2 regions of the Streptomyces sp. NPDC040622 genome follow, and region 2 is predicted to be linked to the other one. Evidence: predicted binding sites of a transcription regulator. Region 2 holds the regulator's gene; the other holds the start of a gene.

Region 1 (7,063 bases), on a different contig from region 2:
CCTGTCACGCCCACGCGCACACGTACGAGGACACCGACTGGCGGCAGATCGCCGCCCTCTACGGCCTGCTCGCCGCCCGCACCCCGTCCCCGGTGGTCGAGCTGAACCGGGCGGTCGCCGTCTCGATGGCCGAGGGGCCGGTGGCGGGACTCGCCCTGGTCGACGCACTCGCCGCCGAACCGGCGTTGCGGGACTACCACTTGCTGCCCAGCGTGCGGGGCGATCTCCTGGCGCGGCTCGGACGGTTCGCGGAGGCGCGGGAGGACTTCGAGCGGGCGGCCACGCTGGCGCGCAACGAGCGGGAGCGGGAGTTCTTGCGGGGGCGGGCGCGGGAGTGCGACCGGGGAGTGTGAGCAGCGCGCCCTGCGGGGCTTCCCCCTCTGATCCCGTCCCTTCCCGAACCAGGCTCCGCCCCGGACCCCGTCCCTTCCCGAACCAGGGCTCCGCCCCGGACCCCGCCCCTTTCCGAACCAGGGCTCCGCCTCTCCCGAACCAGGGCTCCGCCCCGGACCCCGCTCCTCAAACGCCGGAGGGGCTGGAAGCGTGACGGCGTAGCTGCCCGCGGGCGACGGAAGGGGCCGCTCAGGCGGGAAGCACCGGCTGGCCGATCAGCATCGCCGGGGCCCCCGCCACCCTCGTCAGGAACACCGTCGCCGCGTTCTTCCCCTGCGGCTTCACCTTGCGGCGCAGTTCCTCCGGCTCGACCGCCGAGCCCCGCTTCTTCACCGTCAGGATCCCGACCTCGCGCTCCCGCAGCAGCGCCTTCAGCTTCTTCACGCCGAAGGGGAGCCGGTCGGTGATCTCGTACGCCACCGCGTACGGCGTCGCGTGCAGCGCGTCCGACGTGACGTACGCGATCGTCTCGTCGATCAGCCCGCCCCCGACCCGGGCGGCGACCTCCGCCACCAGGTGCGCGCGGATGACCGCGCCGTCCGGCTCGTACAAGTAACGCCCGACGGGCCGTACTTCGGGGTCGGGGAGCATCGCGTCGAGCGAGCTCCACAGGGAGGCGCCGCCGGGCAGGAGCGTCGCCCGGTGCGAGGAGGGCTCCGGCGTGCCGAACCACAGCACGGCCTCCTTCACGTCACCGCCGTCCGAGATCCACTCGGCCGCGGCCTCCGCGGGAATCGCCTCGTGCGGGATGCCCGGGGCGATCTTCAGCGCGGCCAGCGGGGCCTCGCGGGCCGTCCCGACGGCCCAGGACAGCGGCGGCGAGTACGCCTCGGGGTCGAAGATCCGCCCGCGTCCGCCCCGGCGCGCCGGGTCCACGAAGACCGCGTCGTACGGGGAGGGGTCGATCTCGGTGACATCGGCCTCGCGGACCTCGATCAGGTCGTCAAGGCCCAGCGCCTGCGCGTTGGCGCGGGCGACCGCGCAGGTCAGCGGGTCGCGGTCGACGGCGAGCACGGAGATGCCGGCCCGGGCCAGGGCGATGGCGTCGCCGCCGATGCCGCAGCAGAGGTCGGCGAGCGAGCGTACGCCGAGCGCCTTGAAGCTCTCGGCGCGGTGCGCGGCCACGGAGGTGCGCGTGGACTGCTCGACGCCGTTGGGCGTGAAGAACATCCGGGCCGCGTCCCGCGCACCGAACTTCGCCGCGGCCCGCTGCCGCAGCCGCGCCTGCGCGAGCGCGGCCGAGACCAGGGGCGCCGGGTGGGCGCGGCGCAGCCGGGTGGCGGCGGCGAGCTCCTGGGCGGGCTCGACGTCCCGCACCTCGTCGAGCAGGGCGGCGCCCTGCGGGGTGCGGAGGGCGGTGAAGGCGGCGAGGGGGTCGCCGAGGTCGCTCTCGTCGGTGCTCGGCGTGTTCGGGTCGTTCACCCGCCCCATTGTGGGCCAGTCGGTGGATGGTGCGCGTCCGGCGGCGGTGTCGGCCCCTCGGCAGGGCCTTGAGCTGCGAGGATCCGGCGCCATGCAACTAGTACGACAAAACGAAAAATCCACCAGAAGACGGAAGAATCAGACGCGTGCCCTCGTGGCCGTCCTCTCCGTCGCGGCGATCGCCTCGGGCTGCGCCTCCGGCGGCGACTTTGACGGCGTGCGGCCCGCCCCCGGCCAGCAGCCGCTCAAGGCCCCGCCCGCCCGCGCCCTCGACTCCTACGCCCACAAGCTCGCCTCGGCCCAGGCCGCGCGCGCGGCGGCGGCCAAGCGCTGGGGCCTGGCCAGGACCCCGCTGGCCGCGCCCGAGGCGCCGGGGGTCAAGCCGCGGATCACCACCCGCAAGGGCTTCGGGGTCAAGGGCCAGGCGAGCCTGCCGCCGGTCTTCACGACCGTCCCGACCAAGGAGAAGGTCGTCTTCCTCACCATGGACGACGGCGCCGAGAAGGATCCGGCGCTGCTGAGGATGATGAGCGAGCTGAAGATCCCGTACACCGCGTTCCTCAGCGACTACCTGGTCAAGGAGGACTACGGCTACTTCAGGAAGATGCAGGACCGCGGTGTCACCCTGAACAACCACACCCTCAACCACCGCTACCTGCCCGGGCTTTCGTACGAGGGCCAGCGCCGCGAGATCTGCGGCATGCAGGACATCGTGGAGAAGCGCTACGGCAAGCGGCCCAAGCTCTTCCGTCCGCCGTACGGCAACTACAACCAGGACACCCTGCGCGCCGCCAAGTCCTGCGGCGTCAAGGCCGTGCCGCTGTGGGCGTCCGAGGCCTTCGCCGACCACATGGAGTGGCGCGAGTGGGACCGCGACCTGCACCCCGGCGACATCATCCTCACGCACTTCAGGGGGCGCGAGGACTGGAAGGGCACGATGCCCGACATGATCCGCCGGGTCATGAAGACGGTCACGGACAAGGGCTACGCGGTGGCCAGGCTGGAGGACTACCTGTGACCCCCCGGGCGCGAGCGCGCCGCCGCCTCCTCGCCGGGGCCCTGCTGTGCGGAGTGCTCGCGCCCGCACTGCTCACGGGCTGCGCGGAATCGGTGGACCCGATCGAACGCCTGGGCAGAAAGGCGGCCCAGAAGGTCCCGCCACGCAAGCCGGGCCCCACGGGGGACCGGGGCGCGCCGGTCGTCGGCCACTGCGGGCAGGAGTTCCGCACGGCGACGGGGGTCTCCCCCGGTCGGGCGGAGCCGGGAGACGGAGGGAGGGTGGGCGCGGCCCCCGGTGCCGGGCGCCGGGAAAGCGGGCCTCCGTTCCTCGCCGGGAGGGAACTCCAGCCCCCCGCGCCCCGTTGCCCCGGCAGGGGCAGCGCGCCGCCTACCCCGGCACAGGGGCCCCCGCTCCGCTGAGCCCGACGCAGTCGATTGGCACTCCGCTTGACCGAGTGCTAATCCCCGTCCTAGTCTCACTTCTGGCACTCCCCACTGGAGAGTGCCAACAGCGACGGGCAGGTCCGGCACCCGCGACGACGGATCCACCTGGTCGCCACACTCAGACTCTTAACCCCGTGAGATCTCCGAAGGGGGAGACCGGATCGTGACGACCGCAAGCTCCAAGGTTGCCATCAAGCCGCTCGAGGACCGCATTGTGGTCCAGCCGCTCGACGCCGAGCAGACCACGGCCTCCGGCCTGGTCATTCCGGACACCGCGAAGGAGAAGCCCCAGGAGGGCGCCGTCCTCGCCGTGGGCCCGGGCCGCTTCGAGAACGGCGAGCGCCTGCCGCTCGACGTCAAGGTCGGCGATGTCGTGCTGTACAGCAAGTACGGCGGCACCGAGGTGAAGTACAACGGCGACGAGTACCTCGTCCTCTCGGCCCGCGACGTGCTCGCGATCGTCGAGAAGTAATTCACCCAGCATTTGCTTTTCTGAGCTGCGCCCCTGGTCACCCCGCTGATTGCCGGGCGGCGAGGGGCGTAGTTCGTTAAATCCGAGTTTTCGAGAGGGCTGAATCGCTCCCATGGCGAAGATCCTGAAGTTCGACGAGGACGCCCGTCGCGCCCTTGAGCGCGGCGTCAACAAGCTTGCCGACACGGTCAAGGTGACGATCGGCCCCCGCGGCCGCAACGTCGTCATCGACAAGAAGTTCGGCGCCCCGACCATCACCAACGACGGCGTCACCATCGCCCGTGAGGTCGAGGTCGAGGACCCGTACGAGAACCTCGGCGCCCAGCTGGTGAAGGAGGTGGCGACCAAGACCAACGACATCGCTGGTGACGGCACCACCACCGCCACCGTGCTCGCCCAGGCCCTGGTCAAGGAAGGCCTGCGCAACGTAGCCGCCGGCGCCTCCCCGGCCGCCCTGAAGAAGGGCATCGACGCCGCCGTCGCGGCCGTCTCCCAGGAGCTCCTCGCCACCGCCCGCCCGATCGACGACAAGGCCGACATCGCGGCCGTCGCCGGTCTCTCGGCCCAGGACCCGCAGGTCGGCGAGCTCATCGCCGAGGCGATGGACAAGGTCGGCAAGGACGGTGTCATCACCGTCGAGGAGTCCAACACCTTCGGCCTCGAGCTCGACTTCACCGAGGGCATGGCCTTCGACAAGGGCTACCTGTCGCCGTACATGGTGTCCGACCAGGAGCGTATGGAGGCCGTCCTCGACGACCCGTACATCCTGATCCACCAGGGCAAGATCTCCTCCATCCAGGACCTCCTGCCGCTGCTCGAGAAGGTCATCCAGGCCAACGCCTCGAAGCCGCTCCTGATCATCGCCGAGGACGTCGAGGGCGAGGCCCTGTCGACCCTGGTCGTGAACAAGATCCGCGGCACCTTCAACGCCGTCGCGGTGAAGGCCCCCGGCTTCGGTGACCGCCGCAAGGCCATGCTCGGCGACATCGCCACCCTCACGGGCGGCACCGTCATCGCCGAAGAGGTCGGCCTCAAGATCGACCAGGTCGGTCTCGACGTGCTGGGCACCGCCCGCCGCGTCACCATCACCAAGGACGACACCACCATCGTCGACGGTGGCGGCAACAAGGCCGAGGTCGAGGGCCGCGTCGCCCAGATCAAGGCCGAGATCGACGCCACGGACTCCGACTGGGACCGCGAGAAGCTCCAGGAGCGCCTCGCGAAGCTGGCCGGCGGCGTCTGCGTCATCAAGGTCGGCGCCGCCACCGAGGTGGAGCTGAAGGAGAAGAAGCACCGTCTGGAGGACGCCATCTCCGCGACCCGCGCCGCGGTCGAGGAGGGCATCGTCTCCGGTGGTGGCTCCGCCCTGGTGCACGCCGCCAAGGTGCTCGGCGACTCCCTCGGCAAGGAGGGCGACGAGGCCACCGGTGTCGCCGTCGTCCGCCGCGCCGCCGTCGAGCCGCTGCGCTGGATCGCCGAGAACGCCGGCCTCGAGGGCTACGTCATCACCTCGAAGGTCGCCGAGCTCGACAAGGGCTTCGGCTTCAACGCCGCGACCGGCGAGTACGGCGACCTGGTCAAGGCCGGCGTCATCGACCCGGTCAAGGTCACCCGCTCCGCCCTGGAGAACGCCGCGTCCATCGCCTCCCTGCTCCTCACGACCGAGACCCTGGTCGTCGAGAAGCCGGCCGAGGAAGAGGCCGACGCCGGTCACGGCCACGGGCACGGTCACTCGCACTGACCCGCCGCGCTCGGCCTGAACGGTGACTGAGGCCCGGCTCCCTCCACGGGGGAGCCGGGCCTCAGCCCTTTTCGGGGGCGCGGCCGCCCGGTCGCTCACCCCTACTGCGGCCCGTACTTGCGGCCCGTGCGTGACGTGACGCCGCCCAGCAGGGCTCGCGGGGTCACCTTCACCACGCCCATCAGGGCCTTGTACCGCGGGTCGGGGACGGACAGGGACTTGCCGCGGGACAGGTCCGCGAGCGCCGTCGAGACCAGCTTGTCCGCGTCGAGCCACATCCAGCCCGGGATGTTGGACGTGCCCATCCCGGCGCGCTGGTGGAACTCCGTGCGCACGAAGCCGGGGCACAGCGCCATCAGCCGTACGCCGGAGCCCGCGAGGTCCTTCGCCGCGCCCTGGGTGAACTGGACGACCCACGCCTTCGACGCGCCGTACGTCCCGCGCGGCACGAACGCGGCCACCGACGCGACGTTGACGACACCGCCCCGGCCGCGCTCCCGCATCGACTCCGTCGCGGCCGACGTCAGCCGCAGCACCGCCTCGCAGTGCACCTTGAGCATGGTCAGCTCGTCGGCGAGGGAGACCTCCAGATACCGGCCCTTGTTGCCGAACCCCGCGTTGTTGATGAGCAGGTCGACCGGGTCCCTGCGGTGCGAGAGCCGCTTCTCGACGGCCTCGATGCCCTCGTCCGTCGCGAGGTCCGCGGTCAGCACCTCCGCCTCGATGCCGTGCCGGTCGTGCAGTTCGGTCGCCTGCTCGTGCAGCCGTTCGGTGTCGCGGGCCACCAGCACGAGGTTGTGTCCGTCACCCGCGAGGCGCCGCGCGAAGGCGGCGCCGATGCCGGCGGTCGATCCCGTAATCAGAGCCGTAGTCATGGCGCAAGGCTAGTGAGATCGCGTGACCGCCGCGTCCCCCGCACGGCCCCGACCACCGCCCCGGCCTCGGCTCACGGAGTCCGGCCGGCCTGCTGCGCCAGGTACGTGCGTGCGCGCTCGGCCGTCTCGGGGTGCAGGGCCTCACCTGCCGCGAGCAGTTGGGGCAGCAACGCCTTCTCCGTCGTGACGGCCCGGAACTGGAGGGCGACGGTGACGTCGTGGTCGGGCCGGTGCACGATCTCGATCGCGTCCCCGGCCCGGATCTCACCCGGCTCGATCACGCGCAGGTACGCGCCGGGAACACCCTCTTCGGTGAACCGCTTGACCCACCCCTGCTCGTCGACGTGACCCTGGAACGTCCGGCAGGGGATGCGGCCGCTGGTCACCTCGAGCACCAGATCGGAGCCGATCCGCCAGCGCTCGCCGATCCTGGCGCCGGTCACGTCGACCCCGGACGTCGTGAGGTTCTCGCCGAAGGCGCCGTCGGCGAGAGGCCGCCCGAGAGTCCGCTCCCACGTGTCGAGGTCCTCACGGGCGTACGCGTACACCGCCTGGTCGTTCCCGCCGTGGTGGCGCAGGTCGCAGATCTCGTCCCCGGCGAGACCGCTCCCCGCGACGCCCTTCGCGCCCGGCGCCTGCACGCGGACGGGGCCGCGCACCGGCCGCTTGTCGATGCCGGTGCCGCCGGCGGGCGCGCCCGCGTACGCGACGACCCTG
Region 2 (7,063 bases):
GTCACGGACGGCGTCACCGAGCGCCGCTCCGGGCGGCTCCTGTTCGACGACGGGAACGGCCTCGCGGAGGCGCTGGCCGGCTGCGCGGGGCTCGACGCGGGGCTGGTGGCGGAGCGGATCCGCCGCCTCGTGCACGAGTTCTCGGAGCGGCCGCTGGACGACGACATGGCGTTGCTGGTGCTGCGGGCACGGTGAGGGGCCGCGCCGCGCCCGCCGTGCGGGACAATCGAAGGTATGCCTTCCGCACTGCCCGACGGTGAGCCCATGCCCGAGGACGGCGCGCTGCCCGCGTCCGCCCTGGCCGGCGCGGCCTCCCGCCCCCTCGGCTTCTACCTGCACGTTCCGTACTGCGCCACGCGCTGCGGCTACTGCGACTTCAACACCTACACGGCGACCGAGCTGCGCGGCTCCGGCGGTGTCCTCGCCTCTCGCGACAACTACGCGGACACCCTGATCGACGAGGTACGGCTCGCGCGGAAGGTCCTCGGCGACGATCCGCGGCCGGTGCGGACCGTCTTCGTCGGGGGCGGTACGCCGACGCTCCTCGCCGCGGGCGATCTCGTACGCATGCTCGGCGCCGTACGGGACGAGTTCGGGCTCGCGGACGACGCGGAGATCACGACCGAGGCGAACCCGGAGTCGGTCGACGCGGCGTATCTGGGCGAGCTGCGGGAGGGCGGCTTCAACCGGATCTCCTTCGGCATGCAGAGCGCCAGGCAGCACGTCCTGAAGATCCTCGACCGTACGCACACGCCGGGGCGGCCCGAGGCGTGTGTCGCGGAGGCGCGGGCGGCCGGCTTCGACCACGTCAACCTCGACCTGATCTACGGCACCCCCGGCGAGAGTGACGACGACTGGCGGGCCTCGCTGGACGCGGCCATCGGCGCCGGACCCGACCACGTCAGCGCCTACGCGCTGATCGTCGAGGAGGGGACGCAGCTCGCACGGCGGATCCGGCGCGGGGAGGTGCCGATGACCGACGACGACGTGCACGCGGACCGGTACCTGATCGCCGACGAGGTGCTGGGGGCCGCGGGCTTCGACTGGTACGAGGTGTCCAACTGGGCCACGTCCGATGCGGGGCGGTGCCTGCACAACGAGCTGTACTGGCGGGGAGCGGACTGGTGGGGCGCGGGGCCCGGGGCGCACAGTCACGTGGGGGGAGTGCGGTGGTGGAACGTCAAGCATCCCGGCGCGTACGCGGGGGCGCTGGCCGGTGGGGGGTCGCCCGGGGCCGGGCGTGAGGTGCTGTCCGCGGAGGACCGGCGGGTGGAGCGGATCCTGCTGGAGCTTCGGCTGCGGGAGGGCTGTGTGCTGTCCCTCCTCAAGGAGGCCGGCCTCGCGGCGTCGCGCCGGGCGCTCGCGGACGGGCTCCTCGAGGCGGGGCCCTATGCGGAGGGGCGGGCGGTGTTGACGCTGCGGGGGCGTCTCCTGGCGGACGCGGTGGTCCGCGACCTGGTGGACTAGTCCCGCAGGGAGGGGCCTGTGCTGTGCTGGTCCCTGGCCCCTGGGCCTTGGACGGTTTGGGTGGGTGGGGGCTGTCCTGTGGGGGTGGGTGCGGGTGTGTTGTGGCTTGTCGCGCAGTTCCTCGCGCCCCTGAAGGCCTACCCGTCGTTGGGGGCCCGGGTGGTTTGTGGGTGCGGGTGTGTTGTGGCTGGTCGCGCAGTTCCTCGCGCCCCTGAAGGCCTATCCGCCGTTGGGGGCCGGGTGGTTTGTGGGTGCGGGTGTGTTGTGGCTTGTCGCGCAGTTCCTCGCGCCCCTGAACGCCCACCCGCCGTTGCGGGCCCGGGTGGTTGTGGGTGCGGGTGCGTCGTGGCTTGTTGCGCTGTTCCTCGCGTCCCTGAAGGTCCACCCGTCGTTGGGGGCCCGGGTGGTTTGTGGGTGTGGGTGTGTTGTGGCTTGTCGGGTTGTTTCCCGTGTTCCTTGAAGCAACAGCAGCCGCGCGCGAGCCCGGCCCCACGGAGCGGCCCGGGGCGATACGAGCCCGAGGCCCAGGGGGGTGGGTCACGTGACGAAGTCGATCAGTTCCTCCACTCGCCCCAACAGCGCCGGCTCAAGGTCCTTGTAGCTGCGCACCGAGCCCAGGATCCGCTGCCACGCCGCCCCCGTGTTCGCGGGCCACCCCAGCGCCTCGCACACTCCCGTCTTCCAGTCCTGCCCCCGCGGCACCCGCGGCCACGCCTCGATGCCGACCGAGGACGGCTTCACGGCCTCCCACACGTCGATGTAGGGGTGCCCGACCACCAGCGCGTGCGCGCTGGTGACCTCCGCCGCGATGCGGGACTCCTTGGAGCCGGGGACCAGGTGGTCCACCAGGACGCCCAGGCGCGCGTCGGGTCCTGGCGCGAACTCGGCGACGATCGCGGGGAGGTCGTCGATGCCTTCCAGGTACTCGACGACGACGCCCTCGATGCGCAGGTCGTCGCCCCAGACGCGTTCGACGAGCTCGGCGTCGTGGCGGCCCTCGACGTAGATGCGCCCGGCGCGCGCGGTCCTGGCCCGTGCGCCGGGAACGGCCACCGAGCCGGACGCGGTGCGTGAGGGACGGGTGGGGGCCGAGGCCGAGGCGGGGCGTACGAGAGTGACGGTGCGGCCCTCGAGGAGGAAGCCGCGCGGCTCCATCGGGAAGACCCGGTGCTTGCCGAAGCGGTCCTCCAGCGTCACCGTCGGGCCCTGCGCCGTCTTCTCGCACCGGATCACCGCCCCGCAGAATCCCGTGCTCAGCTCCTCGACCACGAGGCCGGCGTCCGCCGCCACCTCGGGGACGGGCTTCGGCTTCTTCCAAGGGGGCGTGAGATCGGCGGAGTACTGGCGCATTCTGCCGACGATAGGAAGAACGGACGCGTGCGTGGTTACGACACGCCGAAGCGGGCGGCCAGTGTGTCGCGCTGCGCGCGGACAAAAGCCGCATCGACGGCGGCACCGTGCCCCGGTACGTACACCGCGTCCTCGCCGCCCAGCTCCAGGAGGCGGTCCAGGGCCGAGGGCCAGCGTCCGGGTACCGCGTCCGGGCCCGCCTGCGGTTCGCCCGACTCCTCGACGAGGTCACCGCAGAAGACGGTCTCCCGGCCCCCGTCGACGCCCGGCACCAGCACCGCCAGGTCGTGTCCCGAGTGCGCGGGGCCGACGTTCGCCAGCAGCACCTGGAGGCCGCCGCCCAGGTCGAGCGTCCACTCGCCGGACACCAGGTGGTGCGGGCGGACCAGGAGGTCGGCCGCCTCCGCCGCCGCGTCCTCGGGCACGCCCTGGCGCACCGCGTCCGCGCGCAGCTCGTCGCCGCCCCCGGCGAAGACCGCGTCGATGCCCACCGCTCCGTACACCTCCACGCCCGCGAAGGCCGCAGCGCCGAGCACGTGGTCGAAGTGCGGGTGCGTGAGGGCGAGATGCGTGACCCTGCGGGCGCCGCCGAGGATCTGCCGGGCCCGGATCCGCAGGGCCGCGCCCTCGGCCAGACTCGACCCCGCATCGATCATGAGCGCCGCGTCGTCCCCGGCGACGAGCCCCGCCGTGCAGTCCCAGACGGGCAGCCGGCACCGTCCCACGTGCGGCCCGAGCCGCTCCCAGCCCGCCGCTTCCCATGCCAGTGCCACGTTCATACGGTGACGCTATCCGTACGGGCGGTGTTCGGCAGCCGCTCCCGGGCGCATCGGCACGACGGGGCGGGGTCGGCCCTTGCCGGGGCCGTACCCGACGGCCGTACACTGACCCATTGAAAGGCTGGCACTCGCCCGCGGTGAGTGCCAGGCGGGGGCTCGGGGGATGCCGGGGCCCGTCGTGAACGACGGAGACAGCTGGAGGTGTGCGCGATGCTCAATGAACGCAGGCTCGAGGTGCTGCGCGCCATCGTCCATGACTACGTGGGGACGGAGGAGCCCGTCGGCTCCAAGGCGCTCACCGAGCGGCACCGTCTGGGGGTCTCCCCGGCCACCGTCCGCAACGACATGGCGGCGCTGGAGGAGGAGGGCTTCATCGCCCAGCCCCACACCAGCGCGGGGCGCATCCCGACGGACAAGGGCTACCGCCTGTTCGTCGACAAACTGGCCGGCGTCAAGCCGATGACCGGTCCCGAGCGCCGGGCCATCCAGAACTTCCTCGACGGCGCCGTCGACCTCGACGACGTCGTGGGGCGCACGGTGCGGCTGCTCGCGCAGCTGACGCGGCAGGTCGCCGTCGTGCAGTACCCGTCGCTCACGAGGTCGACGGTGCGGCACGTGGAGCTGCTCTCGCTGGCCCCGGCGCGGCTGATGCTCGTACTGATCACGGACACCGGCCGGGTCGAGCAGCGCATGATCGACTGCCCGGCGCCGTTCGGCGAGAGCGCGCTCGCGGACCTGCGGGCGCGGCTCAACAGCCGGGTCGCGGGCCGGCGCTTCGCCGATGTGCCGCAGCTCGTGCAGGACCTCCCCGAGGCCTTCGAGGCGGAGGACAGGGGCACGGTCGCGACCGTCCTGTCCACCCTCCTCGAGACGCTCGTGGAGGAGACCGAAGAGCGGCTGATGATCGGCGGCACCGCCAATCTCACCCGCTTCGGGCATGACTTTCCCCTCACCATCCGTCCCGTCCTCGAGGCGCTGGAGGAGCAGGTCGTGCTCCTCAAGTTGCTGGGGGAGGTACAGGATTCGGGCATGGCCGTACGGATCGGTCACGAGAACGCCCATGAGGGACTCAGCTCCACGTCCGTGGTCTCGGTCGGCTACGGTTCGGGAAGCGAGGCAGTCGCCAAGCTCGGCGTGGTCGGACCGACCCGCATGGACTATCCGGGAACGATGGGAGCAGTACGCGCAGTGGCACGTTACGTCGGACAGATCCTGGCGGAGTCGTAAGTGGCCACGGACTACTACGCCGTACTCGGCGTGCGCCGCGACGCTTCCCAGGACGAGATCAAGAAGGCCTTCCGGAGGCTGGCGCGTGAGCTTCACCCGGATGTGAATCCGGATCCGAAGACTCAGGAGCGCTTCAAGGAGATCAACGCCGCCTACGAGGTGTTGTCGGACCCGCAGAAGAAGCAGGTCTACGACCTCGGTGGCGACCCGCTGTCCCAGGCGGGCGGCGGCGGTGGCGCGGGCGGTTTCGGGGCCGGTGGCTTCGGGAACTTCTCGGACATCATGGACGCGTTCTTCGGGACGGCGTCGCAGCGCGGGCCGCGCTCGCGCACGCGTCGCGGCCAGGACGCCATGATCCGTCTGGAGATCGACCTCGACGAGGCCGCCTTCGGGACCACCAAGGACATCCAGGTCGACACCGCGGTGGTGTGCACGACCTGCAGCGGTGAGGGTGCCGCGCCGGGGACGTCCGCCCAGACGTGTGACATGTGCCGCGGTCGCGGCGAGGTGTCGCAGGTCACGCGGTCCTTCCTCGGCCAGGTCATGACCTCGCGCCCCTGCCCGCAGTGCCAGGGCTTCGGCACGGTCGTGCCCACCCCGTGCCCCGAGTGCGCCGGCGACGGCCGCATCCGGTCGCGGCGCACGCTCACCGTGAAGATCCCGGCCGGTGTCGACAACGGCACCCGCATCCAGCTCGCGGGCGAGGGCGAGGTCGGCCCCGGCGGCGGCCCCGCCGGCGACCTGTACGTCGAGATCCACGAGCTGCCGCACGAGGTCTTCCAGCGGCGCGGCGACGACCTGCACTGCACCGTCACCATCCCGATGACGGCGGCGGCGCTCGGTACGAAGGTGCCGCTGAAGACGCTGGACGGCATGGAGGAGATCGACATCCGGCCCGGCACGCAGTCGGGGCAGTCCGTCCCGCTGCACGGGCGCGGCATCACGCACCTGCGGGGCGGCGGCCGGGGCGACCTCATCGTGCACGTCGAGGTCCTCACGCCGACCAAGCTCGACGCGGAGCAGGAGCGGGTGCTGCGGGAGCTGTCGCAGCTGCGCGGCGAGGAGCGGCCCACCGGGCAGTTCCAGCCCGGGCAGCAGGGGCTGTTCTCGCGGCTCAAGGACGCGTTCAACGGGCGGTAGTGCCCGGAGCGGTTTTTCCCGGCCCCCCGGCGACGGTTTTCCGTGCCGGGGGGTCCTGCCGTTCGTCCGCGGGGCCATGGGGGTCGTGCGCCGGTACCGACCCCCGCCCCTTGCCGCCCCTTACGGGGCGCGATTCGGTCGGTCGCGCGGGGCATGGCACGATGCGTTCATGCCCTCCGCACTGACCGATCTCTGCCGCCTTCCGATCGTGCAGGCCCCCATGGCCGGCGGCGCCTCGTGCCCCCAGCTCGCCGCCGCCGTCTCCGAGGCCGGGGGGCTCGGATTCCTCGCCGCCGGGTACAAGACCGCCGACGGCATGTACCAGGAGATCAAACAGTTGCGGGGGCTCACCTCGCGGCCCTTCGGCGTCAACCTCTTCATGCCGCAGCCCGACACCGCCGACGCCGCGGCCGTCGAGGTCTACCGCAGCCAGCTGACGGGCGAGGCGAGCTGGTACGAGACGCAGCTCGGCGACCCGGACAGCGGCCGTGACGACGGCTACGACGCCAAGCTCGCGATCCTCCTCGACGACCCGGTGCCGCTCGTCTCCTTCACCTTCGGCTGCCCCACCCGCGACGTCCTCGACGCCTTCGCGCGCGTCGGCACGCTGACCGTCGTCACCGTCACCACGGCCGAGGAGGCCCAGACCGCCCAGTGGTCCGGCGCCGACGCCGTGTGCGTGCAGGGCATCGAGGCGGGCGGCCACCAGGGCACCCACCGGGACAACCCCGAGGCCGACGGCGCCGGGATCGGTCTGCTCGCCCTCGTCACGCAGGTCCGCGAGACCGTGCAGATCCCGCTCGTCGCGGCCGGCGGCCTGATGCGCGGCGCGCAGATCGCCGCGGTGCTCGCGGCGGGCGCGGACGCGGCGCAGCTCGGCACGGCGTTCCTGGTCGCGCCCGAGTCGGGCGCCAACGCCCTGCACAAGCAGGCCATGACCAACCCGCTCTTCGTACGGACCGAGCTGACCCGCGCGTTCTCCGGGCGCCCCGCGCGCGGCCTCGTCAACCGCTTCATGCGCGAGCACGGCCCGTACGCCCCCGCCGCCTACCCCCAGGTCCACCACCTCACCAGCGGTCTGCGCAAGGCCGCGGCGAAGG

The links. The regulator HrcA, encoded in region 2, represses chaperone genes, less so after heat shock. The targets are predictions, from matches to a motif close to TTNGCACTCNGNNNNNCNGAGTGCNAA.
Region 1: a site for HrcA is predicted at 3,250-3,276, ahead of groES (co-chaperone GroES). Genes of this name have one in related genera too.

Annotation. Positions count from the first base shown of each region.
Region 1 covers NZ_JBVIXD010000002.1:285,358-292,420, forward strand. Annotated here, with positions in the region: gene ACZ592_RS05765 (RNA polymerase sigma factor) at 1-353, shown strand, start outside; gene ACZ592_RS05770 (class I SAM-dependent methyltransferase) at 583-1,824, opposite strand; gene ACZ592_RS05775 (polysaccharide deacetylase family protein) at 1,907-2,833, shown strand; gene groES (co-chaperone GroES) at 3,422-3,730, shown strand; gene groL (chaperonin GroEL) at 3,843-5,471, shown strand; gene ACZ592_RS05790 (SDR family NAD(P)-dependent oxidoreductase) at 5,573-6,346, opposite strand; gene ACZ592_RS05795 (MOSC domain-containing protein) at 6,418-7,063, opposite strand, start outside.
Region 2 covers NZ_JBVIXD010000026.1:26,105-33,167, reverse strand. Annotated here, with positions in the region: gene ACZ592_RS38915 (SpoIIE family protein phosphatase) at 1-195, shown strand, start outside; gene hemW (radical SAM family heme chaperone HemW) at 235-1,467, shown strand; gene ACZ592_RS38905 (DUF3097 domain-containing protein) at 2,005-2,817, opposite strand; gene ACZ592_RS38900 (MBL fold metallo-hydrolase) at 2,853-3,596, opposite strand; gene hrcA (heat-inducible transcriptional repressor HrcA) at 3,807-4,823, shown strand; gene dnaJ (molecular chaperone DnaJ) at 4,824-5,963, shown strand; gene ACZ592_RS38885 (nitronate monooxygenase) at 6,133-7,063, shown strand, end outside.